2 regions of the Halobacillus rhizosphaerae genome follow, and region 1 is predicted to be linked to the other one. Evidence: riboswitches for the same ligand, from Rfam matches in the RefSeq annotation. Region 1 holds a riboswitch; the other holds the start of a gene.
What was found. Region 1 has a riboswitch for FMN ahead of ribD (bifunctional diaminohydroxyphosphoribosylaminopyrimidine deaminase/5-amino-6-(5-phosphoribosylamino)uracil reductase RibD). Riboswitches for the same ligand answer to the same signal wherever they lie in the genome.
Positions count from the first base shown of each region.

Region 2: another riboswitch for FMN. It lies ahead of Q7A53_RS11635 (ECF transporter S component); the one in region 1 lies ahead of ribD (bifunctional diaminohydroxyphosphoribosylaminopyrimidine deaminase/5-amino-6-(5-phosphoribosylamino)uracil reductase RibD).

Region 1 covers NZ_JAUTWQ010000012.1:24,128-28,746, reverse strand. The annotation lists gene Q7A53_RS14070 (glycoside hydrolase family 13 protein) at 1-11, opposite strand, end outside; gene Q7A53_RS14065 (Spo0E family sporulation regulatory protein-aspartic acid phosphatase) at 470-619, opposite strand; gene Q7A53_RS14060 (hypothetical protein) at 927-1,154, shown strand; FMN riboswitch at 1,265-1,417, shown strand; gene ribD (bifunctional diaminohydroxyphosphoribosylaminopyrimidine deaminase/5-amino-6-(5-phosphoribosylamino)uracil reductase RibD) at 1,587-2,684, shown strand; gene ribE (riboflavin synthase) at 2,685-3,335, shown strand; gene Q7A53_RS14045 (bifunctional 3,4-dihydroxy-2-butanone-4-phosphate synthase/GTP cyclohydrolase II) at 3,353-4,546, shown strand; gene ribH (6,7-dimethyl-8-ribityllumazine synthase) at 4,559-4,619, shown strand, end outside.
Region 2 covers NZ_JAUTWQ010000010.1:24,168-28,786, forward strand. The annotation lists gene Q7A53_RS11615 (1,4-dihydroxy-2-naphthoate polyprenyltransferase) at 1-610, shown strand, start outside; gene Q7A53_RS11620 (hotdog fold thioesterase) at 703-1,098, shown strand; gene Q7A53_RS11625 (TraR/DksA C4-type zinc finger protein) at 1,121-1,495, shown strand; gene Q7A53_RS11630 (TspO/MBR family protein) at 1,470-2,000, shown strand; gene Q7A53_RS11635 (ECF transporter S component) at 2,028-2,624, opposite strand; FMN riboswitch at 2,788-2,932, opposite strand; gene Q7A53_RS11640 (M20/M25/M40 family metallo-hydrolase) at 3,007-4,065, opposite strand; gene Q7A53_RS11645 (thioredoxin family protein) at 4,199-4,619, shown strand, end outside.

The DNA.
Region 1 (4,619 bases):
ACTCTTTCCATAAAAAAACCTCTTTTCCATAATAGATTTCTGCCGTCCAGTTATCGGATTTCCTGATCCGTTTGATACGATCCACTAAGATGTCTTTATTTACAGCGGTTGTCTTCATTGTACATGAACGTCCCTTTTTATGATGAATTCTAAATGAGGTGGGATCCTGGCCGATCCTCGCTTATGGGAATACAAAAACCCCATTAATTAATGCAATCGGTTGCATTAATATTTTAGAATTACCTTATTATCTGTAAGGTTAATTACACTATTTTAGTGAAGCAATCGATTTCATTAATAGATTTATAGTAGCGGATATCGGAAGTTTTTACAATCTCTTTTAGAGACCGATAAGAAAAAGGGGATTTGGCACAATTCTTACGGTGGAGACTTAGGGAGGTGGAAAAGATCAAGAGAAATGGGGCGGGTGAAGAGGCAGGCTCCACCTCACTCCAATTTACTTTTGTTTTTATGATTGTTCGTCCAGCTTGTTTAACAAGTTGTCTAGCTTCTGGGAAATCCTAATCACTTCTTCATAATCATTAGCATGGTTATAAACTTCATACATTTTTTGTCTGATGTCTTCAATTTTCTGTTCTAATAGAATTTTATCAATCATTTGGGGTCCTCCAATAAATAACTTATTCTTTATTTTCCCGATTTAATGACTCTTCTAACAGGATATTGTCGAATAATAAACAATTTGTACATCAGTGAAATGATCTTCCTACCCCATACCAAAAATGTGAGGAACCACTATTTAAAGTAGTTAAAAAGGAGGGGGGTCTGCTTTCCAAATAAAGTTCGTCTTCCATTTGACCGCAATACATAAGTAGCAAACTTCTTCCAGCTTTTGTTGGTATACTTCACTCCTTGTTCTTAGTATAATGGGAACAAACGTTCTTGTAAATAGGAGAGTGGTCACTATGAAGGGCATATTATGCCGATCTCTTGAACAAAAACTAAAGCTAACCTTAATTTATATGGATTCTTCTGGACGTTTGTCTCAGAGAACCATTCGAGTCATTGGGGTTAGAGAAGAAGACGTTCTTGCTTTCTGTTACATGAAAAAACAGGTGAGGACGTTTAAGCAGAAGAATATTTTAGCTGCGCATCCTTGTCAGGGGACTCTTCGGAAGGGGAAGTCTATATAAGGTGTTGCGCTGTGTTAGGGTAAACAGCTGGTTTTGCCGGCAGTCAGATAAGCGGATGGATTGCGAGTTCTGTTTATTTCCTATATATTTATAGTATTACAACTGAATACAGAATCCTTCGGGGTCGGGTGAAAATCCCAGCCGGCGGTAATGAACGATTTTGTTCTGAGCCCGCGACGGGGAAACAGTGGCATTCACGTTTCCTCCTGATTTGGTGCATATTCCAAAGCCGACAGTTACAGTCTGGATGGGAGAAGGAGCGAGAACATAATTGGTACAGGTGTTGTTTTTTTACATGTACCCTTTATTTAGTGTACTTAAATTTTTAAGTCATTCAGGACCCTGGGGAAGTATGTCTTCTTCAGGGTTTTTTTGTTCGCTTTTTTAAAGACCGACCTGTCTAGTATTTTACTCATATTAAGGGGTGAGCGCGTGAATCGAGATGAGCATTATATGGCATTATCTATTCAAATGGCAAAAGAGACGAAAGGCCAAACGAGTCCGAACCCATCCGTGGCTGCCCTGGTCATTCATGATAATCAGGTGGCTGGTATGGGGGTGCACGTGAAAGCGGGAGAGCCTCACGCGGAAATCCATGCTCTAAGGATGGCAGGACAAAAGGCAGAGGGGGCAGAAATCTATGTCACGCTTGAACCTTGCAGCCATTTTGGTAAAACTCCCCCGTGTGCCCAGGCGATCATTGACGCCGGTATTTCACGAGTGATTATTGCTTCTCATGATCCTAATCCGAAAGTGGCCGGACGCGGGGTTGAGATGATGAGGCAGGCAGGAATTGAAGTGAAAGAACAGGTTTTAAAAGAAGAAGCCGATCGTTTAAATCACGTGTTTTTTCATTTTATCCAAACTTCAGAGCCTTATGTTCGGTTAAAGTCTGCAATGAGTCTTGATGGAAAGATTGCCACTTCATCAGGGGAAAGTCAGTGGATCACCGGAGAGGAAGCGCGGCGGGACGGTCATCAATACCGGCATCAATCTGATGCGATTCTAGTTGGTGTAAATACGGTTTTAATGGATAATCCTAAGTTAACGGCAAGGATCGAAGGCGGCGGAAAGAATCCGGTCCGCATAGTACTCGATACCAATCTCCGGACTCCGCCTTCTTCGCAAATCATTCAGAGCGATGACGCCCCGACTTGGATATTTACCGGTAATCAATTAAAGGAGGATCAGCTCCAACCGTTTCGGAGATTTTCTCATGTGAAGATTATTCCGCAAAAGGGTTCTAAAGTATTCGTGGAACAAGTGCTGCAGTACCTGGGTGAACAGCAACTAACTTCTCTATTAATCGAAGGCGGGGGAACGGTAGCTGACGCATTCGTACGGGCGAATAAAGTAAACGAAACGATTACTTATCTTGCTCCGAAGCTAATTGGCGGCAAACACGCCTTAACTCCTGTGGCAGGAGAAGGAATAAAGCAGCTGAAAAATGTAGAATCATTTGAGATTGAAACCTTCGAACAGCTTGGTGAAGATATGAAAATTGTTTCGGTGAAGAAGGAGGGGTCCTGAATGTTTACAGGAATTGTAGAAGAAATTGGAACCGTAAAAGCCATTACTAGCAAAACGGAATCGCTGGAATTGAATATTCAGGCCAAAGAAGTTCTTACCGATGTGGAGCTTGGGGCAAGTATCTCTATAAATGGTGTTTGTTTAACCGTAACCAGCTTTACGGAGCGGGACGTACAATTTGATGTGATGCCCGAAACCTTCCGTGCTACTAACCTGCATCAATTAAAGCAGGGAAGTAAAGTGAATCTGGAACGGGCAATGGCAGCAAATGGACGATTTGGCGGACACTTAGTTTCAGGCCATGTCGACGGGACGGGTACCATTGTTTCTAAGAAGCCCGAATCCAATGCGGTTTATTATGAAATTGAAATGCCCTCGGACCTTAGCAGCTATTTTGTGCATAAAGGCTCCATTACAGTCGATGGCACAAGCCTAACCGTATTCGGTGCCGTGGATAACAAGGTGACTATATCCTTGATCCCGCATACGATGGAGCATACGATATTAGGCGTAAAAGCTCCCGGTGATCAAGTGAACATAGAAATCGATATGCTGAGTAAATATGTGGCCCATTTTTTAAAGAACGATAAGCAGGAAGAACAAGGCTCTAACATCACTAAAGAGTTTCTGAAAGGGAACGGATATGCATAAAAAGAGGATGTGAAACGATGTTTGATTCTATAGAAAAAGCCATTGAACAATTAAAAATGGGAAAGGTTGTTATCGTGTGTGATGATGAAGATCGTGAGAATGAAGGCGATTTAGTCGGACTTGCCGAGCATGCGACCCCTGAGATGATTAATTTTATGATTACGTACGGCAAAGGTCTGGTTTGTGCTCCCATTACGGATAAGCTGGCAAGTGACCTCGAACTGATGCCGATGGTCGACAATAGCACAGACCCTAACAAGACAGCCTTTACAGTGAGTGTCGATCATAAGGATACGACCACTGGTATTTCAGCAGATGAGCGTGCGTTAACGATTCGGAAAATGCTGGATACCGAAACTACAGCAAGCGACTTCCAGCGTCCTGGTCATATTTTCCCGCTGGTAGCTAAAGAGGGCGGCGTACTGCGAAGAGCAGGGCACACTGAAGCATCCGTTGATTTAGCCGTTCTGGCTGGCTCAAAGCCGGCAGGAGTGATCTGTGAAATTATTAAAGATGACGGCACTATGGCCAGAGTACCTGATCTACGGAAGATGGCAGATGAATTTGACATTCCAATGATTACGATTGCGGATCTCATTCAATACCGCCACAAAAATGAAAATCATGTAAAGCGGGAAGTAGAAGTCAGCCTGCCCACGGAGTATGGAGATTTCCGTGCGGTCGCTTATAGCAATGATATTGATTATAAGGATCATATTGCCTTAATTAAAGGTGAGATTAAAGCTGGTGAACCTACCCTGGTACGGGTTCATTCCGAGTGTTTAACGGGGGATGTGTTCGGTTCATACCGCTGTGACTGCGGACCTCAGCTTCATAATGCTCTTAAGCAGATTTCTGAAAATGGCAGCGGTGTGCTTTTATATATGCGGCAGGAAGGCAGAGGGATTGGTCTGCTGAATAAATTATTTGCTTATAAACTTCAAGAAGAAGGACTCGACACAGTCGAAGCCAATGAAAAATTGGGATTCGGCCCTGATTTAAGAGACTATGGAGTGGGAGCGCAAATTCTGCGGGACCTCGGAATCTCCAAGTTGAAATTGCTCACGAATAATCCGAAGAAAATTTCCGGCTTGGGCGGTTACGATTTGGAAGTGGTCGAAAGAGTGCCCATTCAAATGGAGTCACGCAAAGAGAATGAAAATTACTTAAGAACAAAGCAATCGAAAATGGGACATTTATTTCATTATTAAGGAGTGGTAAAAATGGTTAGAACATTAGAAGGAGATTTAGTAGGAAGCGGTTTAAAAATCGGGATTGTCGTAG
Region 2 (4,619 bases), on a different contig from region 1:
TTTTATGATTGCTGCCTTACTTGGCTTTTATATCTGCGCCGTTTCCAGCTGGTGGATAGCTCTAATCGGAATTGTTTCGATGTTATTTGGTTACCTTTATACTGGCGGCCCTTATCCAATTGCTTATACTCCTTTTGGAGAAGTCACAGCAGGTTTCTTCATGGGAACCATCATAATCGGAATAAGCTATTACATCCAGACCCTGACAATAAATAGCGAAGTGGTAATCGTCTCCATCCCTGTGGCTATTTTTGTAGGTTCCATTCTATTAGCCAACAACATTAGAGACAGGGTCGGCGATGAAGAAAACGGCAGACGTACCCTTGCCATTCTTTTCGGGCATAATGGTGCCGTTACTCTGCTCGGAACATTGTTCACACTTGCTTATGTACTAACGCTTGTCTTTATCTTGACTAATATGCTCCCTATCTGGTCTCTCATTACTTTACTGAGTTTAGTAAAAGGTGTGAAAGCTGTAAAAGGTTTCACCGGCAAGTCGGCGCCGCTTGAAATGCTTCCTGCCATGGTTTCCACTGCCAAAACAAACACTATCTACGGATTTCTTTTAGGGATATCGTTACTTTTGCAACTCTATCTGCCAATAGGATAATATTTCAGAAAAGAGGATGGTGAGAAACCATCCTCTTTTTATACAGGTTTTATAAAATGATCTCAGGGAAATAATAAAAAAGGAATGATTAAATGGATATTTCAATGAGGAATACTTTAATGGAAACGCTGGGAATGGAAGTGGTTAAAGCAACACCAGAAGAAGTTCAAATCCGGATGCCGGTGGACCAGAGAACACATCAGCCTATGGGCTTTCTTCATGGAGGTGCAAGTGTAGCATTGGCAGAATCTGCGGCAAGCATCGGTGCCTATTTGAATGTAGATCCTTCTGTCCAGCAAGTCTTCGGAATGGAGATTAACGCCAATCATTTAAGGAGTGCCCGGTCAGGAAATGTAACCGGCGTGGCCGTTCCCTTACATATCGGAAAGAACACGATGGTTTGGGAAACGAAAATAACAAATGACAACGACCAGATGATTTCCATATCCCGGTGCACCATAGGGGTTGTTCCTCTTAAGAACTCCTGACATAAAGAAAGGGGAAAAAAATATGCTTTCAGAAAAACAAATTAAGGAATTTAAACAACAGTTAGAAGAAATGAAAAGAGACACGGAAGAGGAATTAAAGGATTACCGAAAAGAACAAAAAGAAAGTGATTATCAGAAGGATAATACCGGAGAGATTTCCAGTGTAGCTGATCATCCCGGCAACCTTGGGACAGATCAATTTGAACAGGAAAAAGAGTTAACTTTTTATGAACAGGCCCGCGAGCGATTAATGGAAGTTAATGACGCTCTAAAAAGAATTGAAGAAGGCCGTTTCGGCGTAAGTGAAAAGAGCGGAGAACCTATTCCCGTTGAGCGGCTGGAAGCCATCCCGACGGCAAGGTTTAAAGTAGATGAGGTGGAGGAAGGACAGTCATAAGCCGTTCTTTTCTTCTGTTATGAGACTTCTAAAGTTATTGCTCGTATTTATTTTCATTTACGCCGCTTTCGCTCTGGCGGGATTTTTGTTCCCCATTGATCAGTCTTGGTATGATTCGCTTGATAAACCTGCTTTAGCACCGACAGGCACCTTTATTGGAATGGTCTGGGGCATTTTATTTGGTCTAATTGCTCTTGCTTATACTTGGGCTTTCCATAGAAGAGGTTCCTTCCGTATGCCTGCCGGACTATGGATACTTATTATCTTGAATTATATCTTTAATCAAATGTTCAGCTACTTTCAGTTTTCTCAAAAAGACTTACTATTTGCAGCTATCGATTGTGGATTTACGGCTTTAACTACTATTTCTTTAGTCCTTGTGTTTGGAAAAATCAGCAAACTGAGTACACTGCTGTTACTCCCTTACATGTTTTGGACTTTATTCGCCACCTACTTGGCATTCAAATTCTATATGCTAAATCCAAATATGACTATGTTCCAATAAAAAAAGCGCCGGATTCGGCGCTTTTTTTCAGGCAGCAGAGGATGACCGGGTCACTCTCTGCTCTACCCATGGTTTTATCTTTATATACAGCGGGGTAAACAGCACAGCTATGATAACACCCTTCAGTGCGTTAAATGGAAGAATGGCAGCTGTAATCGTTGCCCACTTCACTTTAGCACTCATTTCCTCCATGCCCATAAACCAGCTGTATGCCGGTAAAATAAGCAGGTAATTTAATATGCTCATACTTACTGCTGTAATAACAATACTGGTGATTAATCCCAGCATCAAACTTTTCGTCGTTTTAAATTTATGGTAAATCACGGCAGCAGGTACTATGAAAAGAATTCCCGCAGTAACATTCGCCATCACCCCTACAGGATCAGAAGCTCCGGTGTAAATGAAAAATAAGAAATTTTTCAATAGTTCCACAGCAATTCCGGCAAGCGGTGTAAATAAAACAGCCGCTATTAAAGCCGGGATTTCACTAAAATCCACCTTTAAATAAGGCGGCAGCATAGGCAGCGGAAAGTTTATCAGCATTAGAACCATAGATATACTTCCTAAAAGTGCGATAAGAATTAATTTAAATAATTTTGATGATTGTCCATAGCGGTTCACCATCAATCTCCTCCTTCATCCTTCCATCGATTCACATCCCAGATGAAGGTGAGCTTACCTACGGCATATAAAAAAACCCTAAAGCACAATCAGGGGCTTTAGGGTTGGTCATTAACATCCATAGGAAAACAAAGGCAGAAATTTCACATACTCTACCTGTTTCGCTCGACATCTTCTCCCATCCAGACTTTCACTGTCGGTCCCGGATTCTCACCAGGTCCACCGATTGGCTGAGGCCAAGCGGGTCACGGACTTAGAGTGCAGCACTCCTCACCGTCGGTCGGGAATTTCACCCTGCCCCGAAGACGGAATCGATATAATATTGTACTTTTATTTTATAGGCAGGATGGAAAAACTGCAACTCATTTGTTCCAAAAGCACTAGTCTAGTCTTCTAAAGGGTTTAAACTTTCGTTTCCGGTCATGTTCGCAATCATTTCTGTAAGCAGTTCAATCTCCTCGTCCATATCCTTGATACTCGCCGTTTCCACTGGAGAATGCATATAGCGCAGCGGAAGAGATACAAGACTGACGGGCACCCCTTTTCCTGTTAAACGCATACGATCTGCATCGGTGCCTGTGGCTCTCGGGGTCAATTCATATTGTACTTTCATAGAAAGTGATGTTGCTGTTTTCTCAAGCAGTTGATTAATTTTTCTATTTATCGGTGCGCCTTTGGCAAGTACAGGTCCGCCTTCTAACCGAATATCGCCGTGCTTATTTTGATTAACTCCTGGGTAATCGGTAGCAAAGGTTACATCACACGCCAGCGCTAAGTCAGGCTCTATGGCTGCCGCTGCAAAATAAGCACCGCCCATATTCGTTTCTTCATTCACAGTACTGACTGCATAAACACCGACCTTAAGATTCTTTTCGGCTAATTTACGCACTACTTCCCCGACGATAAATTGACCGGTGCGGTTATCCAGTCCTCTTCCTGATACATAACGGTCCATGAGTACTTCTGGGGAACGTTTATATACAGCGAGATCCCCAATCTGAACGAGCCCCTCCATCTCTTCTTTAGATTGTGCGCCGCAATCAATAAACAATTCTTCTAGGTCAAAATCACCCTTCAGACCTCCGTGATGCTGGGCATTCACACCAATTACTCCAGTAATTGCTTTTTTGTATCCCAGGACGGTCACTTTCATGCCTACCGCTGCCTTTGGATTAATTCCGCCCATCTTATCAAAATGCAGGTATCCGCGTTCATCAATTCGATTGATAACCAGTGCAATTTCATCACAATGCCCGGCCAGCATGATTTTAAAATCCGCCTCCGGATTCAGGACTGCCATTGCATTACCAGCATGATCAGTTCTAATTTCATCGGCTACTGGCTTCATTTCCTCTATCCATCGCTTTTGAATGGCCATCTCCATACTAGACGGGGATGGTGTCTTCAGCAGCTCCATTAAAAAATTCAAACGTGATTGATCCATATGTAAGCCCTCCTTTAGATTCATTTTTAATAATACCAAATCCAGCTTTATTCTGCAGTTTTTTTAAAAAGTGCATATTCTCTCCTGACTTCGGGAACAAGATCAAGTATGCAGGTTTTAGGAGGGATTATTAATGAATTTGGAAGATTGGTTTCTCAAAGGAATGACAGCACAAGCATACGTAGATTCTATGGATCATCACAAAGAAGATCTGATCTATATATATGAGAATTTTGATGTTTCTGCGAAGGATCATCCATTCTTTGAACAGCTGCAGAAAAGAAACTTACGCGCTCTGATTTTAACGGAAGACTGGTGCGGAGATGCGATGATGAATATTCCTATCTTTCTAAGATTAGCGGAAGCAAGCCACATTCATACTCATTTCTTGCTTAGAGATGAAAATCCGGATTTAATGGATCAGTATTTAACAAATGGCACCTCCCGTTCCATTCCAAAGATTATTGTAATCAATTCGAAAGGGGAGGAAATTTGCAATTGGGGACCCAGAGCACCGGAACTTCAGCAATTTATAGATGAATCCTCAGCAAGTC